3 regions of the Paenibacillus sp. FSL H8-0079 genome follow, and region 2 is predicted to be linked to each of the others. Evidence: a T-box and tRNA genes for the amino acid it is inferred to sense, from the RefSeq annotation. Region 2 holds a T-box; the other regions hold tRNA genes.
The links. The T-box of region 2 lies ahead of tyrS (tyrosine--tRNA ligase). A T-box ahead of a tRNA ligase gene usually reads a tRNA of that ligase, here a tRNA-Tyr.

Region 1 (10,670 bases), 3.1 Mb from region 2:
CATGTTCCCGCTGCAGATTATGAATACACTGGAATCCATTGTTGTTGAATAATAAAATAGTCATCTTCTTCTGTTCCTGCATGCTGGTCACAAACTCCGAATGCAGCATCAGATAACTGCCATCCCCTACCATCGCGTACACTTCACGATCCGGCTCGGCAAGTGCTGCTCCGAACGCTCCACTTACCTCGTACCCCATACAGGAGAATCCATACTCCATGTGATACGTCTTTGGTTCAGCCGCACGCCACAAACGATGTAGATCGCCTGGCAGACTACCTGCCGCACACACAATGACGGAGGATGGATCAATCGTCCGGTTAACAACGCCGACTGCTGTGGTCTGCGCCAGTCCAGATTCATGTTGTGCTGCATACAGCCGATCCACTTCTGCATTCCATTCAGTGCGGAGATCAGCGACTTCGGATGCGCCATATGCACTGCGGTATTGTCTTTGCTGCAATTCCTTTTGCAAAGCCTGCAACCCTTCACGTGCATCGGCCAGAATGGCTTCCCCTCCTAGCTTGGCGGCATCCATGCCGTTCAGGTTGATGTTAATGAATGATGCTTCTGGATGCTGAAAAGCAGAGCGGGACGCCGTCGTGAAATCCGAGAAACGGGTACCGACGCCGATCACCACATCCGCTTCTCTCGCCAGCCTGTTGGCTGCCAGAGAGCCGGTAACCCCGATGGCCCCCACATTCAATGGGTGGTCCCAAGAGACTGCACTCTTACCCGCCTGCGTCTCGGCGATCGGAATGCCAAATGCCTCGGCGAATTCCACGAGCTCGGCGGATGCCTCAGAGTACAATACACCGCCGCCTGCAACGAGCAGCGGCTTTCTGCCAAGGGCAATCTGCTGCGTTGCCCGTTCAATGGCTGCTTGTACAGGGGGCCGACGGTCCAGATAATGTACTTTGCGGGCAAAGAACGATTCCGGGTAATCGTACGCTTCTGCCTGCACGTCCTGTGGTAGTGCGAGCGTTACCGCTCCTGTCTCTGCTGGATCGGTTAGTACACGCATGGCCTGTGTAACAGCAATCATCAACTGTTCGGGACGAACGATACGATCCCAGTATTTACTAACTGCTTTGAATGGGTCAGTGGCTGAGATTGTATAATCACTGCTCACTTCCAACTGCTGAAGTACCGGGTCCGGTTCCCGTGTAGCAAAGTTATCTCCAGGAAGCAATAAAACCGGAATCCGGTTCACCGTTGCGGTAGCTGCCGCCGTAATCATATTCAAAGCACCAGGTCCAATGGATGTTGTACATGCATAGATCTGTCTGCGGTTCTTCTGCTTCGCATAGGCTGCTGCCGTATGCACCATACCTTGTTCGTTCTTCCCTTGCATATACGTCAGGCTTCCGGGACTACGCTCCAGCGCTTCTCCAATGCCTGTTACGTTGCCATGTCCAAAAATACCGATGATGCCCTTCACAAACTTGGTTTCCACCCCGTCAACCGAGATATATTGCTGATCCAGGTATCGAAGCAGTGCTTGAGCCATCGTCAATCGAATTGTTGTCATGAATAGATCGCCTTCCTTTCCTCTACGGGTTAAGCGCTTAATCTAAGTTAAGTTTAAGCGCCTTACCCCTAAAGGTTAAGCGCTTAATTGATATGGTATTACAGGCTGATGATTTACGCAAGCTATTTTTGTAAGCGTTTTTATAAAATATGATAAAGAAGAGTATATCCAGGCGTTATACGATGCGTTAGACCTGTTTCATTTGAACAGCGCCCACCATTATCAAGGACAAATTTAAGGTGAGGAAATTTATGAAAGCATGGGATACATCCTGATACAGGATAATGATCCATATACTCTTTGAGAGCACCACGCACTAAATTGCCATTATACCTGTGAACGCAAAAAAAGAAAGAGACGGTTAGTACCATCTCTTTCTTTTTCAATATATAAGCGGGTGATGGGAATCGAACCCACGCTATTAGCTTGGAAGGCTAAAGTTCTACCATTGAACTACACCCGCATAACAACAATCGGGATGACACGATTTGAACATGCGACCCCCTGGTCCCAAACCAGGTGCTCTACCAAGCTGAGCTACATCCCGTTATCTATACCGGCGAGAGGACTCGAACCTCCACGGTTTCCCACTCGATTTTGAGTCGAGCGCGTCTGCCATTCCGCCACGCCGGCAAAATATGAAGTTATAATGGCGCGCCCTGAGAGATTCGAACTCCCGGCCTTTTGATTCGTAGTCAAACGCTCTATCCAGCTGAGCTAAGGGCGCAAAATATTGGAGCGGAAGACGGGAATCGAACCCGCGACCCTCGCCTTGGCAAGGCGATGCTCTACCGCTGAGCCACTTCCGCAAATAAGGGATGCGCGTGGAGGGACTTGAACCCCCACGTCAAAGACGCTAGATCCTAAGTCTAGTGCGTCTGCCAATTCCGCCACACGCGCATATAATGGTGAGTCATGAAGGGCTCGAACCTTCGACACCCTGATTAAAAGTCAGGTGCTCTACCAACTGAGCTAATGACTCATAGAAAACTGGTGGAGGATGATGGATTCGAACCACCGAACCCGTACGGGAGCAGATTTACAGTCTGATGCGTTTGGCCGCTTCGCTAATCCTCCAGGATTACATGGTGCCGGCGAGAGGACTTGAACCCCCAACCTACTGATTACAAGTCAGTTGCTCTACCAGTTGAGCTACACCGGCGTATTACAGGTGTTATATATGGTGGCTCGGGACGGAATCGAACCGCCGACACGAGGATTTTCAGTCCTCTGCTCTACCGACTGAGCTACCGAGCCTTACTACATTAAAAAAATGGCGGAACCGACGGGATTCGAACCCGCGATCTCCTGCGTGACAGGCAGGCATGTTAGGCCAACTACACCACGGTTCCAGATCACTTTCTCAAGGAAAGTTAATTGCGGGGGCAGGATTTGAACCTGCGGCCTTCGGGTTATGAGCCCGACGAGCTACCGGGCTGCTCCACCCCGCGTCGTTATAAAGTTTATATGGTGGAGGCTGAGGGGATCGAACCCCCGACCCTCTGCTTGTAAGGCAGATGCTCTCCCAGCTGAGCTAAGCCTCCATATTATGACCCGTAGGGGATTCGAACCCCTGTTACCTCCGTGAAAGGGAGGTGTCTTAACCCCTTGACCAACGGGCCTTACTGGCTCCCCGAACAGGGCTCGAACCTGTGACAACTCGATTAACAGTCGAGTGCTCTACCAACTGAGCTATCAGGGAATGGTGGAGCCAAGCGGGATCGAACCGCTGACCTCCTGCTTGCAAGGCAGGCGCTCTCCCAGCTGAGCTATGGCCCCATACACTGGTGTATTTCTTGTTGTGGTCTTACTATGGGCCCTGGTGGACTCGAACCACCGGCCTCACCCTTATCAGAGGTGCGCTCTAACCAACTGAGCTAAGGGCCCTTATCAATTCTCGAAAAAAAATACCCCCAAAGGGGTTTCGCTTGGCGACGTCCTACTCTCCCAGGACCCTGCGGTCCAAGTACCATCGGCGCTAGAGGGCTTAACGGTCGTGTTCGGGATGGGTACGTGTGGAACCCCTCCGCTATCGCCACCAAACGCGTAGCTTACATTTCAGAGTTGTTGTTCTCTGAAAACTAGATTCGAAACGAAACACGCGAATTACAACTTGCTATTGGATAAGCCCTCGACCGATTAGTACTGGTCAGCTCCATGCATTGCTGCACTTCCACCCCCAGCCTATCTACCTCGTCGTCTTCAAGGGGTCTTACATACTGGGAAATCTCATCTTGAGGGGGGCTTCACGCTTAGATGCTTTCAGCGTTTATCCCGTCCGTACATAGCTACCCAGCGGTGCTCCTGGCGGAACAACTGGTACACCAGCGGTACGTCCATCCCGGTCCTCTCGTACTAAGGACAGCTCCTCTCAAATTTCCTACGCCCACGACAGATAGGGACCGAACTGTCTCACGACGTTCTGAACCCAGCTCGCGTACCGCTTTAATGGGCGAACAGCCCAACCCTTGGGACCTACTTCAGCCCCAGGATGCGATGAGCCGACATCGAGGTGCCAAACCTCCCCGTCGATGTGGACTCTTGGGGGAGATAAGCCTGTTATCCCCAGGGTAGCTTTTATCCGTTGAGCGATGGCCCTTCCATGCGGTACCACCGGATCACTAAGCCCGACTTTCGTCCCTGCTCGACTTGTAGGTCTCGCAGTCAAGCTCCCTTATGCCTTTGCACTCTTCGAATGATTTCCAACCATTCTGAGGGAACCTTTGGGCGCCTCCGTTACTCTTTAGGAGGCGACCGCCCCAGTCAAACTGCCCACCTGACACTGTCCCCGCACCGGATTACGGTACTAGGTTAGAACCTAGATACGATCAGGGTGGTATCCCAACATTGCCTCCATGCAAGCTGGCGCTCACACTTCAAAGGCTCCCACCTATCCTGTACAGATCGTACCCAAATTCAATATCAAGCTGCAGTAAAGCTCCATGGGGTCTTTCCGTCTTGTCGCGGGTAACCTGCATCTTCACAGGTATTAAAATTTCACCGGATCTCTCGTTGAGACAGCGCCCAAGTCGTTACGCCATTCGTGCGGGTCAGAATTTACCTGACAAGGAATTTCGCTACCTTAGGACCGTTATAGTTACGGCCGCCGTTTACTGGGGCTTCGGTTCACAGCTTCGGATTGCTCCTAACCACTCCCCTTAACCTTCCAGCACCGGGCAGGCGTCAGCCCGTATACTTCGCCTTACGGCTTCGCACAGACCTGTGTTTTTGCTAAACAGTCGCTTGGGCCTTTTCACTGCGGCCCCCTCGTGCTATTCACACTACCGGGGCACCCCTTCTCCCGAAGTTACGGGGTCATTTTGCCGAGTTCCTTAACGAGAGTTCTTCCGCGCGCCTTAGAATACTCTTCTCGCCTACCTGTGTCGGTTTGCGGTACGGGCACCATCACCTGGCTAGAGGCTTTTCTTGGCAGTGTGAGATCATGACCTTCGCTACTACAATTTTCGCTCCCCATCACAGCTCAGCCTTAATGATGTGCGGATTTGCCTACACATCAGCCTCACTGCTTAGACGGACATCCATCAGTCCGCGTCACTACCCTACTGCGTCCCCCCATTGCTCATAACGGCTTACGGTGGTACAGGAATTTCGACCTGTTGTCCTTCGACTACGCCTTTCGGCCTCGCCTTAGGTCCCGACTTACCCTGAGCGGACGAGCCTTCCTCAGGAACCCTTAGGCTTTCGGCGGATCAGATTCTCACTGATCTTTTCGTTACTCATACCGGCATTCTCACTTGTATAATGTCCAGCGCTCCTTACGGTACACCTTCAACCCTTATACAACGCTCCCCTACCCCTGATGCAAAGCATCAAGCCATAGCTTCGGTGGTGTGTTTAGCCCCGTTACATTTTCGGCGCAGAGTCACTCGACCAGTGAGCTATTACGCACTCTTTCAATGGTGGCTGCTTCTAAGCCAACATCCTGGTTGTCTGTGCAACTCCACATCCTTTTCCACTTAACACACACTTGGGGACCTTAGCTGATGGTCTGGGCTGTTTCCCTTTTGACAATGGATCTTAGCACTCACTGTCTGACTCCCGGAAGTAAGTCTATGGCATTCGGAGTTTGACTGAGCTTGGTAACCCTTGCGGGCCCCGCACCCAATCAGTGCTCTACCTCCACGACTCTGTTTTCCGAGGCTAGCCCTAAAGCTATTTCGGGGAGAACCAGCTATCTCCGAGTTCGATTGGAATTTCTCCGCTACCCCCACCTCATCCCCGCATTTTTCAACATGCGTGGGTTCGGGCCTCCAGTGCGTGTTACCGCACCTTCACCCTGGACAGGGGTAGATCACCCGGTTTCGGGTCTACGTCCACGTACTAAATCGCCCTATTCAGACTCGCTTTCGCTGCGGCTCCGGCTCTTCACCTTAACCTTGCACGGGAACGTAACTCGCCGGTTCATTCTACAAAAGGCACGCCATCACCCCTAAAACGGGCTCTGACTTTTTGTAAGCACACGGTTTCAGGTTCTATTTCACTCCCCTTCCGGGGTGCTTTTCACCTTTCCCTCACGGTACTGCTTCACTATCGGTCGCTAGGAAGTATTTAGCCTTGGCAGATGGTCCTGCCGGATTCATACGGGGTTTCACGTGCCCCGCACTACTCGGGATCCGTCTCGGAGGGAACAGACTTTCAACTACAGGGCTTTTACCTTCTTTGGCGGGCCTTTCCAGACCTCTTCGCTTAACCGGTTCCTTTGTAACTCCATGTGAGACGTCCCACAACCCCAAAGAGCAAGCTCTTTGGTTTGGGCTTCTCCGCGTTCGCTCGCCGCTACTGACGGAATCACTATTGTTTTCTCTTCCTCAGGGTACTTAGATGTTTCAGTTCCCCTGGTATGCCTCTGCATAACCTATGTATTCAGTTATGAGTAACTGGAAATTACCCCAGCTGGGTTTCCCCATTCGGACACCCCCGGATCAAAGCTTGCTTACAGCTCCCCGAGGCAGTTTCGTTGTTCGCCACGTCCTTCATCGGCTCCTAGCGCCTAGGCATCCTCCGTGTGCTCTTAGTAGCTTAACCTCGTGCTCCGGTTTCGACTGCTCGCTTCCCTTGTTTTGCTTGCGCAAAGCCAAAAGTCGCTCCCATTCGATACCATCGTACGTGCAATCTACCTTATAAAAACACTTCACTTGTTTACACAAGATCAGCTTAAAGGAATGTTCTAATTCGCGTTTGTTTCGTTTCGATATCTAGTTTTCAAAGAACAAGCTCCATGCAAAAGCAAGCTGTTTGAGAGTTTGAGCTCTCAAAACTGAGCAACGAGTGAGTGTTTTGCAGCTAAGCTGCGGTTTTGAATGTTTCCGTTGCAGGAAACGATTCTCCATAGAAAGGAGGTGATCCAGCCGCACCTTCCGATACGGCTACCTTGTTACGACTTCACCCCAATCATCTATCCCACCTTCGGCGGCTGGCTCCTTGCGGTTACCCCACCGACTTCGGGTGTTATAAACTCTCGTGGTGTGACGGGCGGTGTGTACAAGACCCGGGAACGTATTCACCGCGGCATGCTGATCCGCGATTACTAGCAATTCCGACTTCATGCAGGCGAGTTGCAGCCTGCAATCCGAACTGAGACCGGCTTTGTTGGGATTGGCTCCATCTCGCGATTTCGCAGCCCGTTGTACCGGCCATTGTAGTACGTGTGTAGCCCAGGTCATAAGGGGCATGATGATTTGACGTCATCCCCACCTTCCTCCGGTTTGTCACCGGCAGTCTATCTAGAGTGCCCACCCGAAGTGCTGGCAACTAAATATAAGGGTTGCGCTCGTTGCGGGACTTAACCCAACATCTCACGACACGAGCTGACGACAACCATGCACCACCTGTCTCCTCTGTCCCGAAGGAAAGATACATCTCTGCATCGATCAGAGGGATGTCAAGACCTGGTAAGGTTCTTCGCGTTGCTTCGAATTAAACCACATACTCCACTGCTTGTGCGGGTCCCCGTCAATTCCTTTGAGTTTCAGTCTTGCGACCGTACTCCCCAGGCGGAGTGCTTAATGTGTTAACTTCGGCACCAAGGGTATCGAAACCCCTAACACCTAGCACTCATCGTTTACGGCGTGGACTACCAGGGTATCTAATCCTGTTTGCTCCCCACGCTTTCGCGCCTCAGCGTCAGTTACAGCCCAGAGAGTCGCCTTCGCCACTGGTGTTCCTCCACATATCTACGCATTTCACCGCTACACGTGGAATTCCACTCTCCTCTTCTGCACTCAAGTCACCCAGTTTCCAGTGCGATCCGGGGTTGAGCCCCGGGATTAAACACCAGACTTAAATGACCGCCTGCGCGCGCTTTACGCCCAATAATTCCGGACAACGCTTGCCCCCTACGTATTACCGCGGCTGCTGGCACGTAGTTAGCCGGGGCTTTCTTCTCAGGTACCGTCACCTTGAGAGCAGTTACTCTCCCAAGCGTTCTTCCCTGGCAACAGAGCTTTACGATCCGAAAACCTTCATCACTCACGCGGCATTGCTCCGTCAGGCTTTCGCCCATTGCGGAAGATTCCCTACTGCTGCCTCCCGTAGGAGTCTGGGCCGTGTCTCAGTCCCAGTGTGGCCGATCACCCTCTCAGGTCGGCTACGCATCGTCGCCTTGGTGAGCCGTTACCTCACCAACTAGCTAATGCGCCGCAGGCCCATCCCCAAGTGACAGATTGCTCCGTCTTTCCAGTTCTCTTCAGGCGAAGAAAACAACTATTCGGTATTAGCTACCGTTTCCGGTAGTTGTCCCAAACTTGAGGGCAGGTTGCCTACGTGTTACTCACCCGTCCGCCGCTAACCATCAGAGAAGCAAGCTTCTCTTCAAGTCCGCTCGACTTGCATGTATTAGGCATGCCGCCAGCGTTCGTCCTGAGCCAGGATCAAACTCTCCAATAAAGTATTGAAAAGAGCGATATGCTCATTTTGAATCTGACGAGATTAAAAATCTCATTTGTGCTCTAGTTGATTCAAGCCAAGGCTTGAATCAAACTTTTGCGTTCATTCTGCAAGCAGAATGTTTACTCACTCGTTGTTCAGTTTTCAAAGATCAAACTTGTTTTTGTTACCGGGCGTTGTTCTCCTCAGCAACTTTTATATCATAACACTTCCGAACCAACTTAGCAAGCTCTTTTTTTAAAGTTTCTTTCGAAGCTTATTTGTTTTGCTTGCGGCACTATGTTTCTCGTGTTTTTTTGGCCGGAAATAGAATATACCATATGCACAACATAATTACTACTTGTAAAATATCCCATCTTTGAACTTCGCGTTTATTTGAAATAATCTCTTTTCAAACTATTCTTCTCGATGGCAATATCCTCTTACTATACCCTACATACACTCGCCAGTCTATTCTGTCTCAATACAGGTTACGAATAGAACCGATCAGCATCATTACGTTCTATATAATAAGAACCACAATATCATACGGGAGAATAATGCTATCTATTTTATAGATATCGAATATAGTAATTGAACTCACTCTTCTGTGAGCTTGATAAGTTATGGACTTCACTTCTATACTTGTTACTCTTTGAACCTGCCCATCACTATCGTGTCGTAATACTGTCTATCCGCATGTCTACGATCCCTTTTCAAAATGCCTTCGATCTCGAACCCACTCTTTTGATATAGCTCAATTGCCTTTTTGTTGGATGCTAGCACGTTCAACGTCATTTTCTCCACAGCAGTCTGATCCGCCCATTCTATTGACTGTTCCAACAGGTTCTTCCCAATCCCATGTCCCCAGAACTCTCTGGCTACACACACCCCGAACTCAACCTTATGGCTAAATCGCTTCAACTCCGTACCTTCACATCGGGAGTACCCCACAATCTCGCCCGCTACTTCAGCAACGAGGAACAGATTCCGCGACTTCTCGGTGTCCAACTGGATGATACGCCTAAACCCGGCTGGGTCGATATACACCTCGCCCTCTTCACGATCCATGTTCACAGTTTCCCCGTCCAGTTGTACACGAAGTGAAGACAGGGTTTCAGCATCCTTTTCCTGTGCCGATCTAATCGAGTAAGATACTCCTTTAATGAAATAATCCTGCTGTTCGATAATCATAAGAACCATTCCGCCTATTCCACTTTAATTAAATATTCTATACTCCCTACCGCTCTACCCCACCTCAGACGGACTCTTGCCCGTAAGCATTTTGAACACCTGACTGAAATACGTCGCATTACGGAACCCGGTCATCTCGCTCACCTCATATACCATGTAATGTCCCGACTGCAACAGTTCCAACGCTCGCTGAATTCGGTACCCGTTCAAATAACTCACAAAATTCTCACCGGTCACCCTTTTGAACAGTTGACTCAGATACTTCGGATGTACAAATAATCCCTTGGCTATCGCTTCAAAACTGATCTCTTCAGCGTAATGCAGCTCCACATACTGTTTCACCTGCTCTATCAGTTTATTGGTTTTCTTCTCGCCCATCTCTTTGCGTATCTGTTCGAGCCAGTTGCAGATAATACGATCCATCCAGCTTACCAGATCATGCAAAGCATATTTCGATTGAATTTCACGCAGAAAATCACTCATCGCCATTGGCTGGGGTAACATAGGGTGAAGTCGGTTCCAACTATGAATCAACGTGTCAAACAGACTGACGGCCACCACCTGTACATCCTGTATCCCAACACAGTTACCCTCTTTCAGCAGAAGGCGAATATGATGCCATACCTCTTCCGCCAGATCAGGTCTGATATCCGTCCAAGCCTCATTCCATTGACGAAGCATTAACGAATAATCGGTCACACTTGGTTCTGTATCCTCTGAAGCTTCATAGTGGTAGATACGACTTCCACCTTGAAACTCTGCTGTTTCCACCGCTTCCCGGCTCTCCAGATAAGAATCTATCACCTCACATGGGTGACTTTTGGATCTTCCTATTCCAGCACTTACTTCGATTTTAAGATACGTAAAGATCTGATCGATCATCCTCTCCACGAGTGGCAAAACCTCCTCCAGCTGATCCTCATCCTCTTGGTCTCCTAATAGAAGCAACACAAATACCTGATCCGAATAATCAACAATCTCTACCTGACCATTCATGCGCGCCGTATGCTCTTTCACTGTCTCCAGAATAATATCGGCCGCCCCATAGCGGAGAAGCTGC
Region 2 (10,670 bases):
GTATGTTACAGCTTGTAAATCTCGGCATATTTGGCTTCCAAATAATCGGCCAGATAATCCGGGTTCAATTCTTCACCCGTTACGGCAACAATCAATTCGGAAGGTGTACGACTTTTGCCATATCGATAGATCTTGTCTGTAAGCCATTCCTTGATTGGAATCAGATTACCTTCTGTAATATGGGTATCAAACTCCGGCATTTCCTTGCGCAATGTATGTAGAATTTGAGCTGCATACATATTACCCAGAGAATACGATGCAAAGTAACCAAAGTCTCCACCAGACCAGTGAACATCCTGAAGAACGCCTTCTCCATCATTCGTTGGCATAATACCGAGGTATTCTTTGTATTTTGCATTCCAGGTTTCCGGCAGGTCCTTCACTTCTAGACCATCGTTAAACAGCATTTTCTCAATTTCATACCGGATAATAATGTGCAGGTTATAGGTCAGTTCATCGGCTTCAATCCGAATGAGTGAACTCTCCACCCGGTTGATTGCACGATAGAAATCTTCCAGTTCAACCTCGCTCAGTTGCGGGAAATGCTGCTGCAAATCTTTGTAATAGCGTGTCCAGAATGGCAGGCTGCGACCAATCATATTTTCCCAAAGACGGGACTGGGACTCATGAATACCCATGGACGTTCCTTCGGCAAGAAGGGTACCCGCCAGACTCTCATCAATATTTTGTTCATACAGGGCATGTCCGCCCTCATGCAGTGAACTGAAGACTGCGCTTGCTACATCATCTTGCAGATAATGTGTCGTGATTCGCACATCACCCGGGTTAAGGCCCGTTGCAAAAGGATGAACACTCTCGTCCAATCGTCCGGCTTCAAAGTCATATCCCATCTGTTCCAGGATGAACAGACTGAACTTTTCCTGCTGCTCGGTGTCAAACAACTGATTCAAGAACTCTGTATTTGGCTTGTTTTCTGAAGCATTGATCTTCTCTTGCAGAGGCACCAAACGTGCTTTGAGGCGAGCGAACACAGCATCCACTTTCTCAACGGTTAGATCAGGCTCATACATATCAAGCAACGTATCATACCGTGTATCCTTCACACCCCAATAATCAATAAACTCCTGTTTGAGCTTAACGATATCTGTCAGATAAGGTGAGAACCCTGCAAAATCACTGTTATGCTTGGCATCTTCCCATGCGGTTTCGGACTTCGCCGTGAGCACGGTATATGATTGTACTTTCTCAGGTGGTACAGACTGACTGCGATCATATTCTTTCTTACAGTCTTCAACCAGACGACGATCTATATCTTCGAGTTGTTCCAATACCGCTGGAGTGGTTAATGCATCCAGGTAGGTCTTCATGTCAGCCGAGGTTTGCAGCTTGAATGCTTCGGTGGACAGCATACCCAGCGTCTCCGAGCGAGTCGGAACGCCTTTTTTCGGCGCACCTGTGCGCAGATCCCAGTGAAGCAAACCGATGGCTTCATGATAGCTCTTAATTTTACGAGCCAAATTACGGAAGGATTCCAAATGTTCCTGTGTTTGTTTATCCATTGTTATCGTTCACCTCTTCAAAAAAAATGTCATACCCTATTGATGATACTTTTCCCATTGAGTATAATCAACTTTTAACAGAGGCAAATTGCATTATTCTACTACAAAGGGTGAGTAATGTGATTTGCTGACCGTGATATACTAATAACGCAAAGGCGCGTAGGACAAGCTGCATCAAATGCAAGTGGCCGTGCTCGTCGTATTGGATAACAGGAGGCAATGGACATGAACAACATTCAAGAGATTTTGGCTTACAACAAAACATTTGTCGAGACTAAAGAATACGAAAAGTATACGGCTGGCAAGTTTCCAACCAAAAAGATGGTTATCATCACTTGTATGGATACACGTCTGGTGGAAATGCTGCCCAAGGCCATGAATCTGAAGAACGGTGATGTGAAAATCATCAAAAACGCAGGCGCGATTATCTCTCAGCCTTTCGGCAGTGTAATGCGTAGTGTGCTTGTCGCCATCTATGAACTGGGTGCAGATGAAGTTCTGGTTGTCGGACATACGGAATGCGGTATGGCTTCCCTTCACGCAGAGACGATGATTGGACATATGGTTGAACGTGGCGTATCTGAAGAAGTCATGACAACTCTTGAGAACTCTGGCATCCGTTTGCAAAAATGGTTGCGCGGGTTTGACAGCGTCGAAGAAGGGGTAAAACATACTGTGGAAGTGATCAAGAAGCATCCTCTACTTCCTCCCAATGTACCCGTCCACGGCATGGTTATCGATTCTGCTACAGGTGAGCTTGATCTTGTCGCTGAGGGGTATGGACAACAGGCATCTCTCTAAATGGTTTGGCGTGCGGACCTTATGGTTCGCACTTTTTTTGTCTAAATTGAGGCAGTTGCTCTGTCAGGTTGTCAAACCATACAGTTTCAGTGTACACTTTTATGAAAGCGGTCAAAGAAAGCAAAATTGATTATTTTCTCTGACCCAGCCCTAATATTAAGGAGACATGTGCATGAACATACTTTCCTACGGATTGCTCGGGCTGCTTACCCGCGAGGAGTCATCGGGCTATGATCTGATGCTGAAGATTCAGCCGCATTGGCAGGCGAAACACAGTCAGATCTACCCACTCCTGTCCAAGATGGAAAACGATGAGTTATTGGCCTCCCGCTGGGTACAACAGTCTGACAAACCGGACAAGAAAATGTACGCAGTTACGGAAAAAGGCATTGAAAAGCTCTTGGAATGGATGATTACTCCTGTTACCGCACCGGTTACGCGCGATGAATTTAATTTGCGTATCTTGTGTGTTGGCATTGCGGAAGACGGAAGCATGAGACGCATTCTAAATGAGCGTAAAAGCTGGTTTATGGAACGCATACGTTATTTCGAGGAACTGAAATCACGTATACCTCTGGATAATCTTCGTGTAGGCAACCGAGATTTTGGAAGCTACATCCTGGTACAAAAAGGGTTAATGCATGCGCAAACAGGCCTGGAATGGTGTAACTGGGTTACCCAATTGCTTGATGGCCAAGCTGCAATTCAAGACCCAAGTCCAAGCGTTTCAGAAATTTAATAAAATTTGAAACGTTCCTGCAAGTCGACCGTATTACATGAGTAAGGCCCATTTTGGGCGATTCAAACAATTTAATCGGGGGGTTACGATCTTTACAATGAAGAAAAAATTTGGAGTTAAACATCTAATGATGGTATTTATGGCCTTTACATTATTGTTCGCAACAGTGGGAGTAACGAATCCGGATTCAGCGGATGCAAGACGTGGTGGCGGATTCAAATCCGGTACGAAAAGTTATAACAATACACCTAAGAAATCCGACTCCAACAGTAACGTGAACCAATCCAATTCCGGCAATAACTCCGGTACTGGTGCAGCTGCAACTCGTGGTGGTGGATTCTTCGGTGGTGGCGGCGGATTCATGAAAGGCATGATGCTTGGTGGTCTTGCTGGTATGATGTTCGGCGGATTGTTCGGTGGCATGGGCGCCCTGGGTAACATCCTTGGATTGCTCGTGAACGTTGCAGCAATTATGTTGATCGTTATGTTGGCTATGGCACTCTTCAGAGCCATCTCCAATCGTCGTAAACCTGCAGCGAATGGCCGTTATGACCGTCGCAATGATCGTGATGATGATCGCAACAGAAACGGACGGTACTAATCTCTATGGTTCTGAGCATGGATGAAATTGTGAATGCAATCTGTATTCATATGGCAGAACGTAAGGGTGTACGTCCAACCGATGTGAACGTAGAACTGAGCTGGGAAGAAGATACAGGTTATTCCGCTGAAGTTTGGATTCAAGGCCGCAGTCAATATCTGGTGGAATCCAATATGATTGAAGCGATTCTTCGCTACCTGCACAGTGAATACAACATCCGGGCATACCGTGAGAACGTACGACTTGATCTGGATGAAGAGATCACAGCGATCGTTAATCAATAATATAGGTCAAGCAATGACCTGTTATACAAAAGACCGTCTCCACTCTGTCGCTTGACAGAGATGGAAGACGGTCTTTTTGTTTCTGTATAAGTGTTGTGATGTAGTCTGATACATCTCTTTACGTTCTAATACTTCTAATACTTCTAATACTCAGACACTATGATTGGAGTTTAACCAGGCTGTAGTTCTTTTTACCTTTACGGATAATGATGAATTTACCGCCAATGGCATGCTCTGCCGACACCGTGAATTCAAGCTCCGTAATTTTCTCACCATTCATGGAGATTGCACCTTTAGTGACATCTTCACGTGCCTGACGCTTGGATGGCTCCAGCCCCAGATCCACGAGCCAGTCCACGATATTTTTCGCTTCGCCGTCCGTTTCAAATGTTGGCATTTCCTTAAAGCCCTGCTCAATTTCGTCTGCTGTCAGGGAACGGATATCTCCACTAAACAGCGCTGCTGTAATCCGCTTAGCCTGTTCCAGCATGTCTTCGCCGTGAACGAATTTCGTCATTTCTTCCGCGAGTGCTTTCTGTGCTTCACGTTTGTGCGGCTCTGTCTCTACCTTTTCAGCCAAAGCTTCAATTTCTTCTTTGCTCAGGAAAGTAAAGTATTTCAAGTATTTAATGACATCACGGTCATCTGTATTCGCCCAGAACTGGTAGAACTCAAATGGTGTCGTTTTGTTCGGATCAAGCCAAATTGCGCCGCCAGCTGTTTTACCGAATTTGGTTCCGTCGGATTTGAGCATAAGCGGGATGGTCAGACCGTACGCCTTCGCTTCAGATCCTTCTTTTTTGCGAATTAGATCGAGACCGCTTGTGATGTTACCCCATTGATCGGAACCGCCGATTTGCAGTTGTACATCTTCGTTCTGGAACAGGTGCAGGTAGTCGAGGGATTGAAGGATCTGGTAGGAAAACTCGGTGAACGAGATTCCGCCTTCCAGTCTACTCGCAACTACATCCTTAGCCAGCATTGTGTTGAGGTTAAAGTTTTTGCCGTAGTCACGCAAGAATTCAATTACATTGATTTTGTGCGTCCAATCGTAGTTATTCACCATGCGAACTTGATTATCGCCATCTGTTACGAACAACTTCTTCATTTGTGCTGTCAGTGCATCCACATTATCCTGCACCTGCTCCATCGTTTGCAAAGAACGCTCTGCCTGACGTCCACTTGGATCACCAATTGTACCTGTAGCTCCACCAATCAGAATGACTGGACGATGTCCTGCCAGTTGAAAACGTTTCAGCATCATGAAGGGAATTAAATGTCCGATGTGCATGCTATCCCCCGTAGGGTCAACGCCGCAGTACAAGGAGACTGATTTGGTTTCAGTCAGTTCACGTAATCCCTCTGCATCGGTCTGCTGGTTAATGGCGTCACGCCACTCTAGTTCATCAATAATATTCATTCGTAAAAACCCCTTTTCTATCCTCAAGATTCAGTCATGATCCACGTCAAATTACGAAATTACACGCTGGAACGGCTTTTTTGGACACAAAAAAATCGCCTCCTTGTCTTCATTAGACACAGGGACGATTATCATAACCGTGGTACCACCCAAATTGCATGGATAACACGCCACCTTAACACGCTATCCATACCACTTTCGGCAATATATCGTTTGCCCTTCCGCTTGGCATTACCCAAGTACTCCAGAGTGTAATTCGCAGCCCTTGTATGTATCAGGTTCCATCAACCCCTGACTTTCTGTAACAGGGACAAAGCCGCTACTGCGCTCTATCAACGTGATTCATGTATTCAATTTATAGCAAGTATAGCCGAACGTTTGAGTCATTGCAAGGCCAAGTATGCAATCTTTGAACAGAACTACGGATGCATAGTTGAAACCAGCTTATATCGTCATCATGTTCAATTTCCGTGATAGCAACCATAGGCTTTCTCCGCAATCTGATGCTCATGTCAATACGGATTGTCGTAATGAAAAAGCTGCCAAAGGCAGCTCTCTCAAGACAAATTTCATTTTAGGTTCCGCAGAATGTGCGATAAGACGGATCACATGAAACCGGCAAGGTAGCGTAGTCAGCCTGTTCTGGTGTATACGCATAAGGCTGTTGCAGAACTGCAAGAAGTTGTTGCATCACACTATAGTCTCCATGATTCTCAGCTCGTTCCAGTGCTTCTTCTACCCGATCATTCCGAGGAATAACTGCTGGATTGTTACTCTTCATTTGTTGTATAACAACATTTTTTGTTTCGGACTGTCGCTCTAATCTGGACTGCCAACGTGAATACCACTCGTTAAACTCAGGTACTCCATTCAGGTTGGTTCCTTCCAAGGTACCTAGCGTCAGCGCCACGAACGTGTTCGTAAAATCTGCGGAATGTTTCTCCATCAGTTCAATAAGTTCTTTAATTAGAGTTTCATCTTCCGCTTCTTCATTGAACAGTCCCAATTTGGCTCGCATGCCTGATAACCAGTGATGATGATACAACTCTGAGAATTGCGCGATGGCATCCTGTGCGATTTGCACGGCCTGCTCCTCGTCTTCATGCAGCAGCGGTATAAGTGTCTCGGCAAAACGTGCCAAGTTCCATCCGCCAATATACGGTTGATTGCCATATGCATAACGACCTTGCTTATCAATTGAACTAAACACCGTACTCGGATTATAAGCATCCATAAAAGCGCATGGTCCGTAATCAATCGTTTCTCCACTGATCGCCATATTGTCCGTATTCATCACGCCATGAATGAAGCCAACTCGCTGCCACTGCGCAATAAGTGCCGCCTGAAGCTTGATCACTTCCTGAAGCAATCGAAGATAACGATCTTCATCTCCTTCAACCTGGGGGAAATGTCGCTCCAATGTGTAGTCTGCGAGAGTTCTCAGTTCCTCTTTCGATCCCCAACGCGCTGCATACTGAAACGTCGCTACTCGAATATGACTGGCAGCTACTCGTGTCAGTATGGCACCCGGTCGTTCTGATTCACGGACGATATGCTCTCCTGTGGACACAACTGCCAGACTCCGTGTGGTTGGAATGCCGAGTGCATACATCGCTTCACTTATGATATATTCACGCAACATTGGTCCAACTGCGGCACGTCCATCCCCTGCGCGAGAGTATGGAGTTCTTCCCGAACCTTTGAGCTGAATATCTACGCGCTCCCCCTGTGGGGTAATATGTTCACCAAGAAGCAATGCCCGTCCGTCACCTAGCATGTTGAAATTACCAAATTGATGACCTGCATAGGCCTGAGCGAGAGGCTCAGCTCCTTGCGGGGTTACATTTCCTGCAAATACGGCGGCACCTTCTTGCGTGTTCAGCGCTTCGGCGTTCAAGCCAAGTTCTGTTGCAAGCGTAGCATTGAAGATAAGCAGATCCGGTGATTCAACTGGCTCCGCTCCCTGGCTTGTGTAGAATATTTGCGGCAGACGTGCATAACTATTGTCAAAATTCAAACGGGTTTCCAGCTTAGCTTGTTGCATGAGGATCACAACTCCTTTTTTTGACCAAGGGAACATCCCTTGTTGTTATTGTAGCCTTGTGAACCAATGCTCATTTATGTAGTCGCATGGATATTCAATATAAAGGAACACATAAAATGTTCTTGATGAAACTTTAGCATATTTACATTCCTTTTGCATTCCTTCGCAATAACTTTCGTATGAAAATCATCATTTAGAGTCACAGCTTCCAAGCAAATAAAAACCCAAGAGGTTCTGTCATGAGGGGAGTTATTACCTTATTTCCCTCAATCCATCCCGTCTTGGGTCTGTTCCATTCATTAAATCAGTTTGGTTATCGTAGAAAAAGAATTACGTATGTGCTTCTTGTGCCTGTACAGGCTGAAGAGGCAAGCTTTCTTTTTTGAAGCCGAGGTTGAAGAAGACATTGAGCAAAATAGCTGACAGACTTCCTGTGATAATGCCATCGCTCACAATAATACGAATGCTTTGGGGAAGTTGAGCAAACAGATCCGGTACAGCGGTAACACCAAGACCAAGTGAAACGGAGCAAGCCACGATCAACAGATTGGATTGTTTGGCAAAGTCGACGTTTTGCAGCATTTTGATCCCGGATGAGACGACCATTCCAAACAGGACAACAGTCGCCCCACCTAATACAGCACTCGGAATAATCGTTGCAAAAGCAGCTACTTTGGGAATAAGTCCGAGAAAGACCAGAATACCTCCGGCTGCAACCACCACATTGGTCGTTTTCACCTTGGAGAGCTGAACTAAACCGACATTCTGCGCAAATGTATTGTATGGAAAGGCATTGAATATGCCACCTAGAACAAACGCGAGACCTTCTGCGCGATATCCCCGTGCCAGATCTTTTTCGTTGATCGGTTGATCGCAGATTTTACTCAAAGCCATAAATACACCTGTTGATTCGATAATAACTACCGTACCTACAATGATCATTGTAATAATGGGGCCGATCTCGAAGGTTGGCCATCCAAAGTAGAAGGGTTGGGGCAAATGGAACCAGGAGGCTTCCTGTACAGCGGCAAAATTCACTTTTCCCATGAAGGCTGCTATGAGGGTTCCCACGATAATCCCCAGGAGAACTGCCAGGGATTTAACAAAACCACGAGCGTATCGATTCAGGATCAGAATGAAAAGTAATACGCCAAAGGAAAGCGCCAAATTGTCCAAACTTCCGAAATTCTCGCTGTTTGCTCCACCCGCCATGTTCTTAATGCCGGTTGGGATCAGTGCAAGACCGATGATGGTTACCACTGTACCGATCACGACTGGTGGAAACAATTTGACGATTTTGCTGAAAAATACGGCAAAGATGACGATAAATAATCCGGCTGCGATGATCGACCCATATATGGCAGGAATTCCGTATTGCGATCCAATGGCAATCATAGGTGTGACCGCTACAAAAGAGCTTCCGAGCACCGCTGGCAAACCTATACCCAAGTACTTCCCTTTCCGAGCCTGAAGCCATGTTGCAATCCCACACGTTAACAGGTCAATGGATACCAGATACGCCAACTGCTCTGCAGTCAAATTTAGCGCTCTACCCACAAGCAAAGGTACCAGAATTGCTCCCGCATACATCGCGAGTACGTGCTGAATGCCCAGTGAAAAAATTCTCATCTTTTTGGTTTCTTTCATCCCACGTTGCCCCCCTGAAATTAGAATCAACCGAACCGCTGCAAAATCATGTTATGTTGATTCACATTATATAAACTATTCAGGGAAGTTCCATGATTCATAACATAGAATTGTTATAACATATAAATAGCCCAACTTAAATTGGGCGTGTTGTACAAAAGGGAATCTCAAACCTTTTATGTCGCGTTATATTATCTAACATAATAATTAACACAATTCTTTTTACACTCAGAAGAAATAAAATTGAACGTGCGATTTATCTTGAAGTATTCATGTTGAGACATAATGTCCGTACATCATAACTTGTTTCATATTCTCAGCTTGTCCAGTTAAGAGGCTTGATGTTAAAACGCTGCTCCATGACCTCTCCGTTCTGATGAACCCTCTCCGTAAACAATAATTCTTCTCTAGTCATCAGAACAACGGATGAAGCTCTGGTTCCATAGTCAAATTTTTCACTCTTAACAAATATGGGAGAAAGCAAACGTTCCCACTCCAATGGAACGCCTGTATGGGGTAGAAGCTCATCCACTGAAGGGTCTGCCAATTGTAGCAAATCTAATATTTGCTCTGTCAGGGTACTTTCTTCCTCCCCGTTGATGATTTTCTCCAGTCCTTCTTTTCCACGTTTCACCTTAGGCCAATCCGTATTGATCAAGTGATTACTAATCCCGTATATTCCCGGTTCCAACTTCATCACAACGTTGCCCACATTAGAATAATAATAGAGGTCGTCTGGATCACCCACCAACAAATTGTATCCAGGGTAATCATTGCGATTTTGCTCCGCACGTGGCATATATTGCTCAGGTGAGGACGTTCCCTTTAAAAAATCAGCAACCAGATCTCCTCTTGAACACTTGGCATGTACATCTTCATTCGGATCACGATAATTCGTGACAGCAGCCAGACGTCCCCCTGTTGTTACGCCCATCCAGGTTCCCATTTTCGACAAATCCCGGCCTGCCAATATTTGAGGGTGATCTTCCCAATAATGTGCTTGAGCCGTAGGTCTGTGATAGAATTCATCCCTATTGGATCCCAATATAAGCGGATACTTTGGATGCATGTTGTAAGCAAATAAAATCAAACACATGGAAATCTTCAACTCCTAGATTCGTTAAACCTCTGATATCGGGGCTTTATATCGCATAATCAACTACAATTACATCTTCCACCCAACCATCCAAGGAAGCTACAAATGCCTGATGAGCAGGATGTGGACCATAGGCGCGCAATGCGTCCTGATCTTCAAACGTCACTCGTAATCCAATCGTATAACCTTGAATACGGTCCGTTTCTTCCGTTGCATTGATTCCAGCCGTCAGCGCGACGATTCCCGGAATTTGTTCCTGTAGTGCGAGCAATTGAGCCACCAATTCCTGCTGCTTGTCAGTCGTAATTTTATCGTTAAATTTAAAAACAACCAAATGTTCAAACATGTTCTTATTCCTCCTCTGTCCATTCGAATAGTAATGCAACTTCATTTAATGAATTCAATTCAATAATTCCAACCCGCCGATCATGTAGGGGACAACTCGTTGGGCTAACTCAGCAGGGGATTCCTGCCCGCCTTCAATATTCCATCGATACGTTATTCCATAGATCGACCAG
Region 3 (10,670 bases), 1.6 Mb from region 2:
GGGAAATTCGGTATTGGATTGAGGCATAATAATCTCCAATAGCTTGGCATTATATGAATCACATAAGGGAGGGGAAACCTTCCTTTTTTGTTTGTTTAATAATTTATAAAAAATTGTTGACTCTTATTCGTGATATATGATACATTATATTTCGTTCCTCAAACGAGCTTATCGCCAACAAACGATAAATTCTTTAGAGGAAAAGTAGAGAATTAAAGCTTCAAAAAAAGAAATTAAAAAAAGTTCTTGACGAAAACAAACGAAATGTGATACATTATTTAAGTCGACGCCGAAACTTGGTTGAGACGAAAGAAGAGTAAAACAAATCGTGTTTGATCTTTGAAAACTGAACAACGAGTGAGTAAACATTCTGCTTGCAGAATGAACGCGAAAGTTTGAGACAAGCCTTGGCTTGAATCGACTGGAGCACAAATGAGATTTTTAATCTCGTCAGATTCAAAATGAGCTTATCGCTCTTTTCAATACTTTATTGGAGAGTTTGATCCTGGCTCAGGACGAACGCTGGCGGCATGCCTAATACATGCAAGTCGAGCGGACTTGAAGAGAAGCTTGCTTCTCTGACAGTTAGCGGCGGACGGGTGAGTAACACGTAGGCAACCTGCCCTCAAGTTTGGGACAACTACCGGAAACGGTAGCTAATACCGAATAGTTGTTTTCTTCGCCTGAAGAGAACTGGAAAGACGGAGCAATCTGTCACTTGGGGATGGGCCTGCGGCGCATTAGCTAGTTGGTGAGGTAACGGCTCACCAAGGCGACGATGCGTAGCCGACCTGAGAGGGTGATCGGCCACACTGGGACTGAGACACGGCCCAGACTCCTACGGGAGGCAGCAGTAGGGAATCTTCCGCAATGGGCGAAAGCCTGACGGAGCAATGCCGCGTGAGTGATGAAGGTTTTCGGATCGTAAAGCTCTGTTGCCAGGGAAGAACGCTTGGGAGAGTAACTGCTCTCAAGGTGACGGTACCTGAGAAGAAAGCCCCGGCTAACTACGTGCCAGCAGCCGCGGTAATACGTAGGGGGCAAGCGTTGTCCGGAATTATTGGGCGTAAAGCGCGCGCAGGCGGTCATTTAAGTCTGGTGTTTAATCCCGGGGCTCAACCCCGGATCGCACTGGAAACTGGGTGACTTGAGTGCAGAAGAGGAGAGTGGAATTCCACGTGTAGCGGTGAAATGCGTAGATATGTGGAGGAACACCAGTGGCGAAGGCGACTCTCTGGGCTGTAACTGACGCTGAGGCGCGAAAGCGTGGGGAGCAAACAGGATTAGATACCCTGGTAGTCCACGCCGTAAACGATGAGTGCTAGGTGTTAGGGGTTTCGATACCCTTGGTGCCGAAGTTAACACATTAAGCACTCCGCCTGGGGAGTACGGTCGCAAGACTGAAACTCAAAGGAATTGACGGGGACCCGCACAAGCAGTGGAGTATGTGGTTTAATTCGAAGCAACGCGAAGAACCTTACCAGGTCTTGACATCCCTCTGATCGATGCAGAGATGTATCTTTCCTTCGGGACAGAGGAGACAGGTGGTGCATGGTTGTCGTCAGCTCGTGTCGTGAGATGTTGGGTTAAGTCCCGCAACGAGCGCAACCCTTATATTTAGTTGCCAGCATTTCGGATGGGCACTCTAGATAGACTGCCGGTGACAAACCGGAGGAAGGTGGGGATGACGTCAAATCATCATGCCCCTTATGACCTGGGCTACACACGTACTACAATGGCCGGTACAACGGGCTGCGAAATCGCGAGATGGAGCCAATCCCAACAAAGCCGGTCTCAGTTCGGATTGCAGGCTGCAACTCGCCTGCATGAAGTCGGAATTGCTAGTAATCGCGGATCAGCATGCCGCGGTGAATACGTTCCCGGGTCTTGTACACACCGCCCGTCACACCACGAGAGTTTATAACACCCGAAGTCGGTGGGGTAACCGCAAGGAGCCAGCCGCCGAAGGTGGGATAGATGATTGGGGTGAAGTCGTAACAAGGTAGCCGTATCGGAAGGTGCGGCTGGATCACCTCCTTTCTATGGAGAATCGTTTCCTGCAACGGAAACATTCAAATACGCAGCTTAGCTGCAAAACACTCACTCGTTGTTCGGTTTTGAGAGCTCAAACTCTCAAACAGCTTGCTTTTGCATGGAGCTTGTTCTTTGAAAACTAGATATCGAAACGAAACAAACGCGAATTAGAACATTCCTTTAAGCTGATCTTGTGTAAACAAGTGAAGTGTTTTTATAAGGTAGATTGCACGTACGATGGTATCGAATGGGAGCGACTTTTGGCTTTGCGCAAGCAAAACAAGGGAAGCGAGCAGTCGAAACCGGAGCACGAGGTTAAGCTACTAAGAGCACACGGAGGATGCCTAGGCGCTAGGAGCCGATGAAGGACGTGGCGAACAACGAAACTGCCTCGGGGAGCTGTAAGCAAGCTTTGATCCGGGGGTGTCCGAATGGGGAAACCCAGCTGGGGTAATTTCCAGTTACTCATAACTGAATACATAGGTTATGCAGAGGCATACCAGGGGAACTGAAACATCTAAGTACCCTGAGGAAGAGAAAACAATAGTGATTCCGTCAGTAGCGGCGAGCGAACGCGGAGAAGCCCAAACCAGAGAGCTTGCTCTTTGGGGTTGTGGGACGTCTCACATGGAGTTACAAAGGAACCGGTTAAGCGAAGAGGTCTGGAAAGGCCCGCCAAAGAAGGTAAAAGCCCTGTAGTTGAAAGTCTGTTCCCTCCGAGACGGATCCCGAGTAGTGCGGGGCACGTGAAACCCCGTATGAATCCGGCAGGACCATCTGCCAAGGCTAAATACTTCCTAGCGACCGATAGTGAAGCAGTACCGTGAGGGAAAGGTGAAAAGCACCCCGGAAGGGGAGTGAAATAGAACCTGAAACCGTGTGCTTACAAAAAGTCAGAGCCCGTTTTAGGGGTGATGGCGTGCCTTTTGTAGAATGAACCGGCGAGTTACGTTCCCGTGCAAGGTTAAGGTGAAGAGCCGGAGCCGCAGCGAAAGCGAGTCTGAATAGGGCGATATAGTACGTGGACGTAGACCCGAAACCGGGTGATCTACCCCTGTCCAGGGTGAAGGTGCGGTAACACGCACTGGAGGCCCGAACCCACGCATGTTGAAAAATGCGGGGATGAGGTGGGGGTAGCGGAGAAATTCCAATCGAACTCGGAGATAGCTGGTTCTCCCCGAAATAGCTTTAGGGCTAGCCTCGGAAAACAGAGTCGTGGAGGTAGAGCACTGATTGGGTGCGGGGCCCGCAAGGGTTACCAAGCTCAGTCAAACTCCGAATGCCATAGACTTACTTCCGGGAGTCAGACAGTGAGTGCTAAGATCCATTGTCAAAAGGGAAACAGCCCAGACCATCAGCTAAGGTCCCCAAGTGTGTGTTAAGTGGAAAAGGATGTGGAGTTGCACAGACAACCAGGATGTTGGCTTAGAAGCAGCCACCATTGAAAGAGTGCGTAATAGCTCACTGGTCGAGTGACTCTGCGCCGAAAATGTAACGGGGCTAAACACACCACCGAAGCTATGGCTTGATGCTTTGCATCAGGGGTAGGGGAGCGTTGTATAAGGGTTGAAGGTGTACCGTAAGGAGCGCTGGACATTATACAAGTGAGAATGCCGGTATGAGTAACGAAAAGATCAGTGAGAATCTGATCCGCCGAAAGCCTAAGGGTTCCTGAGGAAGGCTCGTCCGCTCAGGGTAAGTCGGGACCTAAGGCGAGGCCGAAAGGCGTAGTCGAAGGACAACAGGTCGAAATTCCTGTACCACCGTAAGCCGTTATGAGCAATGGGGGGACGCAGTAGGGTAGTGACGCGGACTGATGGATGTCCGTCTAAGCAGTAAGGCTGATGTGTAGGCAAATCCGCACATCATTAAGGCTGAGCTGTGATGGGGAGCGAAAATTGTAGTAGCGAAGGTCATGATCTCACACTGCCAAGAAAAGCCTCTAGCCAGGTGATGGTGCCCGTACCGCAAACCGACACAGGTAGGCGAGAAGAGTATTCTAAGGCGCGCGGAAGAACTCTCGTTAAGGAACTCGGCAAAATGACCCCGTAACTTCGGGAGAAGGGGTGCCCCGGTAGTGTGAATAGCACGAGGGGGCCGCAGTGAAAAGGCCCAAGCGACTGTTTAGCAAAAACACAGGTCTGTGCGAAGCCGTAAGGCGAAGTATACGGGCTGACGCCTGCCCGGTGCTGGAAGGTTAAGGGGAGTGGTTAGGAGCAATCCGAAGCTGTGAACCGAAGCCCCAGTAAACGGCGGCCGTAACTATAACGGTCCTAAGGTAGCGAAATTCCTTGTCAGGTAAATTCTGACCCGCACGAATGGCGTAACGACTTGGGCGCTGTCTCAACGAGAGATCCGGTGAAATTTTAATACCTGTGAAGATGCAGGTTACCCGCGACAAGACGGAAAGACCCCATGGAGCTTTACTGCAGCTTGATATTGAATTTGGGTACGATCTGTACAGGATAGGTGGGAGCCTTTGAAGCATGAGCGCCAGCTTGTGTGGAGGCAACGTTGGGATACCACCCTGATCGTATCTAGGTTCTAACCTGGTACCGTAATCCGGTACGGGGACAGTGTCAGGTGGGCAGTTTGACTGGGGCGGTCGCCTCCTAAAGAGTAACGGAGGCGCCCAAAGGTTCCCTCAGAATGGTTGGAAATCATTCGAAGAGTGCAAAGGCATAAGGGAGCTTGACTGCGAGACCTACAAGTCGAGCAGGGACGAAAGTCGGGCTTAGTGATCCGGTGGTACCGCATGGAAGGGCCATCGCTCAACGGATAAAAGCTACCCTGGGGATAACAGGCTTATCTCCCCCAAGAGTCCACATCGACGGGGAGGTTTGGCACCTCGATGTCGGCTCATCGCATCCTGGGGCTGAAGTAGGTCCCAAGGGTTGGGCTGTTCGCCCATTAAAGCGGTACGCGAGCTGGGTTCAGAACGTCGTGAGACAGTTCGGTCCCTATCTGTCGTGGGCGTAGGAAATTTGAGAGGAGCTGTCCTTAGTACGAGAGGACCGGGATGGACGTACCGCTGGTGTACCAGTTGTTCCGCCAGGAGCACCGCTGGGTAGCTATGTACGGACGGGATAAACGCTGAAAGCATCTAAGCGTGAAGCCCCCCTCAAGATGAGATTTCCCAGTATGTAAGACCCCTTGAAGACGACGAGGTAGATAGGCTGGGGGTGGAAGTGCAGCAATGCATGGAGCTGACCAGTACTAATCGGTCGAGGGCTTATCCAATTAGCAAGTTGTAATTCGCATGTTTCGTTTCGAATCTAGTTTTCAGAGAACGATCTCTGAAGCATATTCCCTGATAGCTCAGTTGGTAGAGCACTCGACTGTTAATCGAGTTGTCACAGGTTCGAGCCCTGTTCGGGGAGCCATATGGAGAGGTGTCCGAGCTGGCCGAAGGAGCACGATTGGAAATCGTGTAGGCGTCACAAGCGTCTCGAGGGTTCGAATCCCTCTCTCTCCGCCATAATATTAAGGCCCGTTGGTCAAGGGGTTAAGACACCTCCCTTTCACGGAGGTAACAGGGGTTCGAATCCCCTACGGGTCATAATAACTTCAAAAAAAGAAGTTGATTTTTACAACAAGATTATGGTATGATCATAAATGTGTTGAAAACGGAGGCTTAGCTCAGCTGGGAGAGCATCTGCCTTACAAGCAGAGGGTCGGGGGTTCGATCCCCTCAGCCTCCACCATATAAACTTTATAACGACGCGGGGTGGAGCAGCCCGGTAGCTCGTCGGGCTCATAACCCGAAGGCCGCAGGTTCAAATCCTGCCCCCGCAATTATACTTTCCTTTGAGAAAGTGATCTGGAACCGTGGTGTAGTTGGCCTAACATGCCTGCCTGTCACGCAGGAGATCGCGGGTTCGAATCCCGTCGGTTCCGCCATTTAATCTTTACATGAGGCAAACTGTTCACTACATCTGCTGTATGGCACTGATGCCCTATATAAAGTGTAAGGAAATGAGATTAGACTTTATTATGGCTCGGTAGCTCAGTCGGTAGAGCAGAGGACTGAAAATCCTCGTGTCGGCGGTTCGATTCCGTCCCGAGCCACCATTTTTAAAACAATTTACAATTTAATATGCCGGTGTAGCTCAACTGGTAGAGCAACTGACTTGTAATCAGTAGGTTGGGGGTTCAAGTCCTCTCGCCGGCACCATGTAATCCTGGAGGATTAGCGAAGTGGCCAAACGCATCAGACTGTAAATCTGCTCCCGTACGGGTTCGGTGGTTCGAATCCATCATCCTCCACCAGTTTTTAGGGGCATAGTTTAAAGGTAGAACAACGGTCTCCAAAACCGTTGGTGTGGGTTCAATTCCTGCTGCCCCTGCCAATTAACTTTTTAGAAACATAACCTTTTGTGGCGGTCGTGGCGAAGTGGTTAACGCACCGGTTTGTGGATCCGGCATTCGGGGGTTCAATTCCCCTCGATCGCCCCTTTGTTTTTTCATTTTTTATTGGGGATTAGCCAAGCGGTAAGGCAACGGACTTTGACTCCGTCATGCATAGGTTCAAATCCTATATCCCCAGCCATTATGCGGACGTGGCTCAGCGGTAGAGCATCGCCTTGCCAAGGCGAGGGTCGCGGGTTCGATTCCCGTCGTCCGCTCCAAAATATGGCGCCATAGCCAAGTGGTAAGGCACAGCTCTGCAAAAGCTTTATCCCCAGTTCGAATCTGGGTGGCGCCTCCAGTATATGCCGGCGTGGCGGAATGGCAGACGCGCTCGACTCAAAATCGAGTGGGAAACCGTGGAGGTTCGAGTCCTCTCGCCGGTATATTGAATAAACCTACAGATTGCATAAGCAATTTGTAGGTTTATTTTTATTTTATAAAAATGATTTTGCATAACAGCCAAATATGAAAACATTTCGTACCAAGGATAAGCGATAAATCGTATAAGCTTGGTACGTGTTCTAAGGATCAGGAATCGAGACGGACAACGTAGTCTAACGTCTAAGATGGCGCCAGGAAGCATCACAACGTTGCGCAAAAAGATGTACGTATGAAACATATGAAGTTAAGATTATAGGAGTGAGGTTGTAAGTGAAGGGAGCAGAATATTTGCTCCCTCTTTTTTTGTAGCCAATAATTAATCGACCGTACTAAATCAAATCGTCGGTTACTTGGGCTGTAAAGTCAGATCAAGGATCTGTACGCCGGCTAAACCAATGCTGAGTTCAAATATCGAGACAACGGAAAAACGAGACATGAAACCACGAAACACGTATTCTACTTCCGATCGGACACTTCTGCTTTCTGCTTACGTTCCCGGTACTGGCCGGGGGTGATTCCTTCCCATTTACGAAATGATCGGATGAAGTTTTGCGGATTGTTGTACCGAAGTCGTGCTGCGATATCTTTAACGGTTAAATCACTTTCATCTAGCCATTTTTTAGCGATGTTGAAACGGTACTTGGTCAGGTATTCACTAAATGCACAGCCTGTCTCTTTGCGAAAAACACTGCTTAAGTAGTTGGCATTGTAGTGAAGCTTCATAGCACATTCTTCAAGCGTCAGATCCTTATCATAATCTTGATGAATCATGGCAATCATTTTCTCAGATATATGTTGATACTGGGCATACTGTCTTGCTTTGAAAACTTGTATGATAGGCAAGATGATTTGATGGTTAAACCAATCCTCTACTTCAGCCGCGTACTGCAAACCATGAAGTTCATGAAACATTGATCCATGGCCTTGGGAGATCAGTCCGAGTCGTATACCGGATTCCTGAGTCATTTGCAAAATATGCGTCAGCAGCCTCGTAAGGGCCACCTGATATTCCTCTGGTGTACACTCCATACCAAAGATTACTTCAAGCAGCTGCTGCAGAAGAGCAGAGGCCTGGACTTCGTCCGCATTTTGAATAGCTTGGATCAACGAGTATTCCAATGATTCCGGGTAGGTCATGGACCAAGTAGGAGCGTAATGATCTATGTTCTCATATTGAAAAATAATGCCTGTTCCCAGCTTCATCCGATGCCTCAGTGCTTCCATGGCTTCTGTGTAAGCTTGAGAGATGTGATATAGAGAGCTGTGCGGCTGGCTGAATCCTATACTGACTTGAAGAGTTAGAATCTTATCCATCTGTTGTTGTAACTGGTCTGTTAATACATATAGCTGCTGTGAAAAAATAAACTGATCCTGTTCCACGGTGCCAATCACCGTGACTACCGTATGTTCCAGCACAATGGGAAGCAATTGTTGGTTATGCACAACCGTTTCCTCCAATATATTTTGAATTGCAAATAATAAGAGGTCACGATCACTAGCTCTATATTTTGTATGATTAACAAGATCGGCCTGTAGTGTAATAACAGCAATTTGTTGCCATTCCCGAACCTGATGCGTGTAGCCATATTCATTCAGGGCGTCATGAAGAGTATGAACAGGGATCTTACCCTGGAACAGATTCATCATAAAATGAGTACGAATCTGCAACAGATGTATATTTAGTGTGTTCTCTAATTGGGAGCGAGAGGCAGATAATTGTGAGACCCCTGCTCTGATCTGTTCGAACTCATCAGAAAATGGTGGTGATTGCTGAGCTACCGTGTTTCCTTCTTTGGACAGGTGGTTGTCACCAAGTTGGGTTAAAAGTTTACGAATCGGGACATGCATTCGCTTGGAGCCGAGCCAGGCGAGTAATAATGAAAGTAAAAGTAAGAAGATACTGATATACAAGGTGTGTAATCCGATATCGATATATTCCTGTGTCAAAATGTTGGTGGGTGAGATTAGAACATATGTCCATCCTTTTAAGGTAGAAGGGCTATACGTCAGGGAATAATGTGTACCGGCGATCTTGACTTCTCGTTCTTCAAAGCCTGTTGAAAATGTGATGGATGATAGTTTGGTGATGTTGCCATTCGTATCACGATCTTGTAATCCAATTGCAGACAATGGTTGTCCAATATATACGGGATCGGGATGCACCAAGATACGTTGTTCCCGATTTAAAATGATCAGTCCAGAGGCAACATTGCCTATGGAGGCTTCTCCTAGTGTATTTTGCAAAGAGCATGCAGGAATTCCGGCAATCAAGGCAGCATCGGATGACGTATTCAGATTCGGAATAGACCTCGCAAGAGCAATATGATAAATACAGCCTGTACCGGGAGAACGCTCATCATTACTGAACACCGATGAAGGGGAGAGCTGCCATCCAGAGGTTAGCGTATCCGATATCAATTCCTTCATGGGAAGAGCCAGTGGAAAATCCGTATTACGATATAATCCGGCATGATCAATAAGCCAATTCTGAGATTGATTCACCAGGGTAATATCTAACAAAGGTTCCCATGACCTCATATTCTGAAATTCGTTCTGCAGCTTGTCGGCAAGTAAAGGTCCTTTCCCTTCTATTGAAGAAGAAGCAGACAGGGAACGGAGGGTTACTGGAGAGCGAACGGCCTGATCAAGCATATAACTGACTGTAGCAAGTTTGTGCTCTACGTTGGATTGCATTTGTTCCAGCAACTGTCTGTTGGCCTGCGTACGATGCAGCTCAGTTTGGTTTGATGAATAGATAAATGCGGCAATTCCCGTTAACAAAATGGGCAGGGTGCTTAACAGGATTCCGAAGATGATCATTTTATGGAGATAGCTGATTGGTCGCACAGTCTCAGTTCCACCCCTGACATTAGAAATAGTAACACTTTCTATTTTAGTAAACGCTTACATATAGAACAATCTAAATTTTGTTTATTTGGATAAATAAGTAATTTTATGAGAGGGTATAGAAGTGGAGATAAGGGATTGCTGATAGATGATTTTGCAGAAAAGGTTAGAGAAACGGCTTGGACTGACTATCCAATACGGAATCATGAGAAACGAAATTGCAGTGTGAACGTAAATAGAGACATGGACATCATTCTCTCTACCTGGTGATATCGGGTGAAGTAGAGCCTGTATACGGGTAATAGAAGGTATCTTGGAGTGCTATTCAGCTTAGGTGGAACGTTGGTCTTATATAGGGACAGTCAAAGGTCCAACTAGATCCCCGACCTGAGTCTAGGATGAAAAACCGTCCACGGTCTGTTTTGAAAAGTCGCGGAATCCCCTAGAATAAGGACATAAGGTTAAACAAGAAACACGGAAACAAAAAAACAAGAAACAAACGAACAAATGACTCAACACATTAAAAGGAACGAATGGAAAGGGCGGTGAACAACAATTATGAGATTGAATAAGGGAAATGGCTGGGCGATTGTATTGATTGCGCTGGGTGCACTACTCCTCTTCGGAAAGTTAACTCCACTTCTTGGACACTTAATGGGTTATCTGATTCCGGTCCTGATGATTGCACTGGGATACTACGGAGTTAAACGAGGGAATGTGATGCTTGGCTGGATTGTTCTCATCATCGGTATCATCTCACTGATGGGTAAACTGGCATGGTTGATCGGACCGATCATCGCGATCGGGTTAATCATCTTTGGTATCTCAATGCTAAGCAATAACCGCAGTCGTCGTGGTCGGTACTAAGCTTTCACGATTATGAAAAGGAGGGACAGAACATAATGAGTGTATTTCGTCGAATGCGGGATATTACCGTAGCCAATCTGAACGAACATTTGGAGCAAAGTCAGGATCCAGTCAAACTGATTGATCAGTTC

Region 1: it has a tRNA-Tyr gene. The T-box ahead of tyrS (tyrosine--tRNA ligase) is inferred to sense a tRNA for this amino acid. The anticodon was not compared.
Region 3: it has a tRNA-Tyr gene. The T-box ahead of tyrS (tyrosine--tRNA ligase) is inferred to sense a tRNA for this amino acid. The anticodon was not compared.

Annotation. Positions count from the first base shown of each region.
Region 1 is NZ_CP150300.1:292,337-303,006, reverse strand. Features, by position in the region: gene iolD (3D-(3,5/4)-trihydroxycyclohexane-1,2-dione acylhydrolase (decyclizing)) at 1-1,531, opposite strand, end outside; tRNA gene MHI06_RS01400 (tRNA-Gly) at 1,924-1,994, opposite strand; tRNA gene MHI06_RS01395 (tRNA-Pro) at 2,005-2,078, opposite strand; tRNA gene MHI06_RS01390 (tRNA-Leu) at 2,086-2,164, opposite strand; tRNA gene MHI06_RS01385 (tRNA-Arg) at 2,182-2,258, opposite strand; tRNA gene MHI06_RS01380 (tRNA-Gly) at 2,266-2,340, opposite strand; tRNA gene MHI06_RS01375 (tRNA-Leu) at 2,351-2,431, opposite strand; tRNA gene MHI06_RS01370 (tRNA-Lys) at 2,438-2,513, opposite strand; tRNA gene MHI06_RS01365 (tRNA-Tyr) at 2,523-2,608, opposite strand; tRNA gene MHI06_RS01360 (tRNA-Thr) at 2,618-2,693, opposite strand; tRNA gene MHI06_RS01355 (tRNA-Phe) at 2,713-2,788, opposite strand; tRNA gene MHI06_RS01350 (tRNA-Asp) at 2,806-2,883, opposite strand; tRNA gene MHI06_RS01345 (tRNA-Met) at 2,909-2,982, opposite strand; tRNA gene MHI06_RS01340 (tRNA-Val) at 3,000-3,075, opposite strand; tRNA gene MHI06_RS01335 (tRNA-Glu) at 3,082-3,153, opposite strand; tRNA gene MHI06_RS01330 (tRNA-Asn) at 3,158-3,233, opposite strand; tRNA gene MHI06_RS01325 (tRNA-Ala) at 3,235-3,310, opposite strand; tRNA gene MHI06_RS01320 (tRNA-Ile) at 3,345-3,418, opposite strand; rRNA gene rrf (5S ribosomal RNA) at 3,458-3,574, opposite strand; rRNA gene MHI06_RS01310 (23S ribosomal RNA) at 3,651-6,577, opposite strand; rRNA gene MHI06_RS01305 (16S ribosomal RNA) at 6,885-8,437, opposite strand; gene MHI06_RS01300 (GNAT family N-acetyltransferase) at 9,065-9,610, opposite strand; gene MHI06_RS01295 (response regulator) at 9,665-10,670, opposite strand, start outside.
Region 2 is NZ_CP150300.1:3,919,232-3,929,901, forward strand. Features, by position in the region: gene MHI06_RS17400 (carboxypeptidase M32) at 6-1,520, opposite strand; gene MHI06_RS17405 (carbonic anhydrase) at 1,746-2,321, shown strand; gene MHI06_RS17410 (PadR family transcriptional regulator) at 2,494-3,060, shown strand; gene MHI06_RS17415 (hypothetical protein) at 3,158-3,661, shown strand; gene MHI06_RS17420 (YxcD family protein) at 3,667-3,945, shown strand; gene tyrS (tyrosine--tRNA ligase) at 4,103-5,365, opposite strand; T-box leader at 5,483-5,710, opposite strand; gene MHI06_RS17430 (YdiU family protein) at 5,940-7,409, opposite strand; gene MHI06_RS17435 (nucleobase:cation symporter-2 family protein) at 7,740-9,056, opposite strand; gene MHI06_RS17440 (NRDE family protein) at 9,373-10,152, opposite strand; gene MHI06_RS17445 (Dabb family protein) at 10,199-10,498, opposite strand; gene MHI06_RS17450 (TetR/AcrR family transcriptional regulator) at 10,553-10,670, opposite strand, start outside.
Region 3 is NZ_CP150300.1:5,549,397-5,560,066, reverse strand. Features, by position in the region: gene MHI06_RS24925 (nucleotidyltransferase-like protein) at 1-29, shown strand, start outside; rRNA gene MHI06_RS24920 (16S ribosomal RNA) at 488-2,040, shown strand; rRNA gene MHI06_RS24915 (23S ribosomal RNA) at 2,348-5,274, shown strand; tRNA gene MHI06_RS24910 (tRNA-Asn) at 5,342-5,417, shown strand; tRNA gene MHI06_RS24905 (tRNA-Ser) at 5,421-5,512, shown strand; tRNA gene MHI06_RS24900 (tRNA-Glu) at 5,522-5,593, shown strand; tRNA gene MHI06_RS24895 (tRNA-Val) at 5,663-5,738, shown strand; tRNA gene MHI06_RS24890 (tRNA-Met) at 5,756-5,829, shown strand; tRNA gene MHI06_RS24885 (tRNA-Asp) at 5,857-5,934, shown strand; tRNA gene MHI06_RS24880 (tRNA-Phe) at 6,030-6,105, shown strand; tRNA gene MHI06_RS24875 (tRNA-Thr) at 6,133-6,208, shown strand; tRNA gene MHI06_RS24870 (tRNA-Tyr) at 6,218-6,303, shown strand; tRNA gene MHI06_RS24865 (tRNA-Trp) at 6,310-6,383, shown strand; tRNA gene MHI06_RS24860 (tRNA-His) at 6,414-6,486, shown strand; tRNA gene MHI06_RS24855 (tRNA-Gln) at 6,509-6,583, shown strand; tRNA gene MHI06_RS24850 (tRNA-Gly) at 6,588-6,662, shown strand; tRNA gene MHI06_RS24845 (tRNA-Cys) at 6,669-6,742, shown strand; tRNA gene MHI06_RS24840 (tRNA-Leu) at 6,749-6,827, shown strand; gene MHI06_RS24835 (helix-turn-helix domain-containing protein) at 7,282-9,672, opposite strand; gene MHI06_RS24830 (hypothetical protein) at 10,231-10,539, shown strand; gene MHI06_RS24825 (PspA/IM30 family protein) at 10,575-10,670, shown strand, end outside.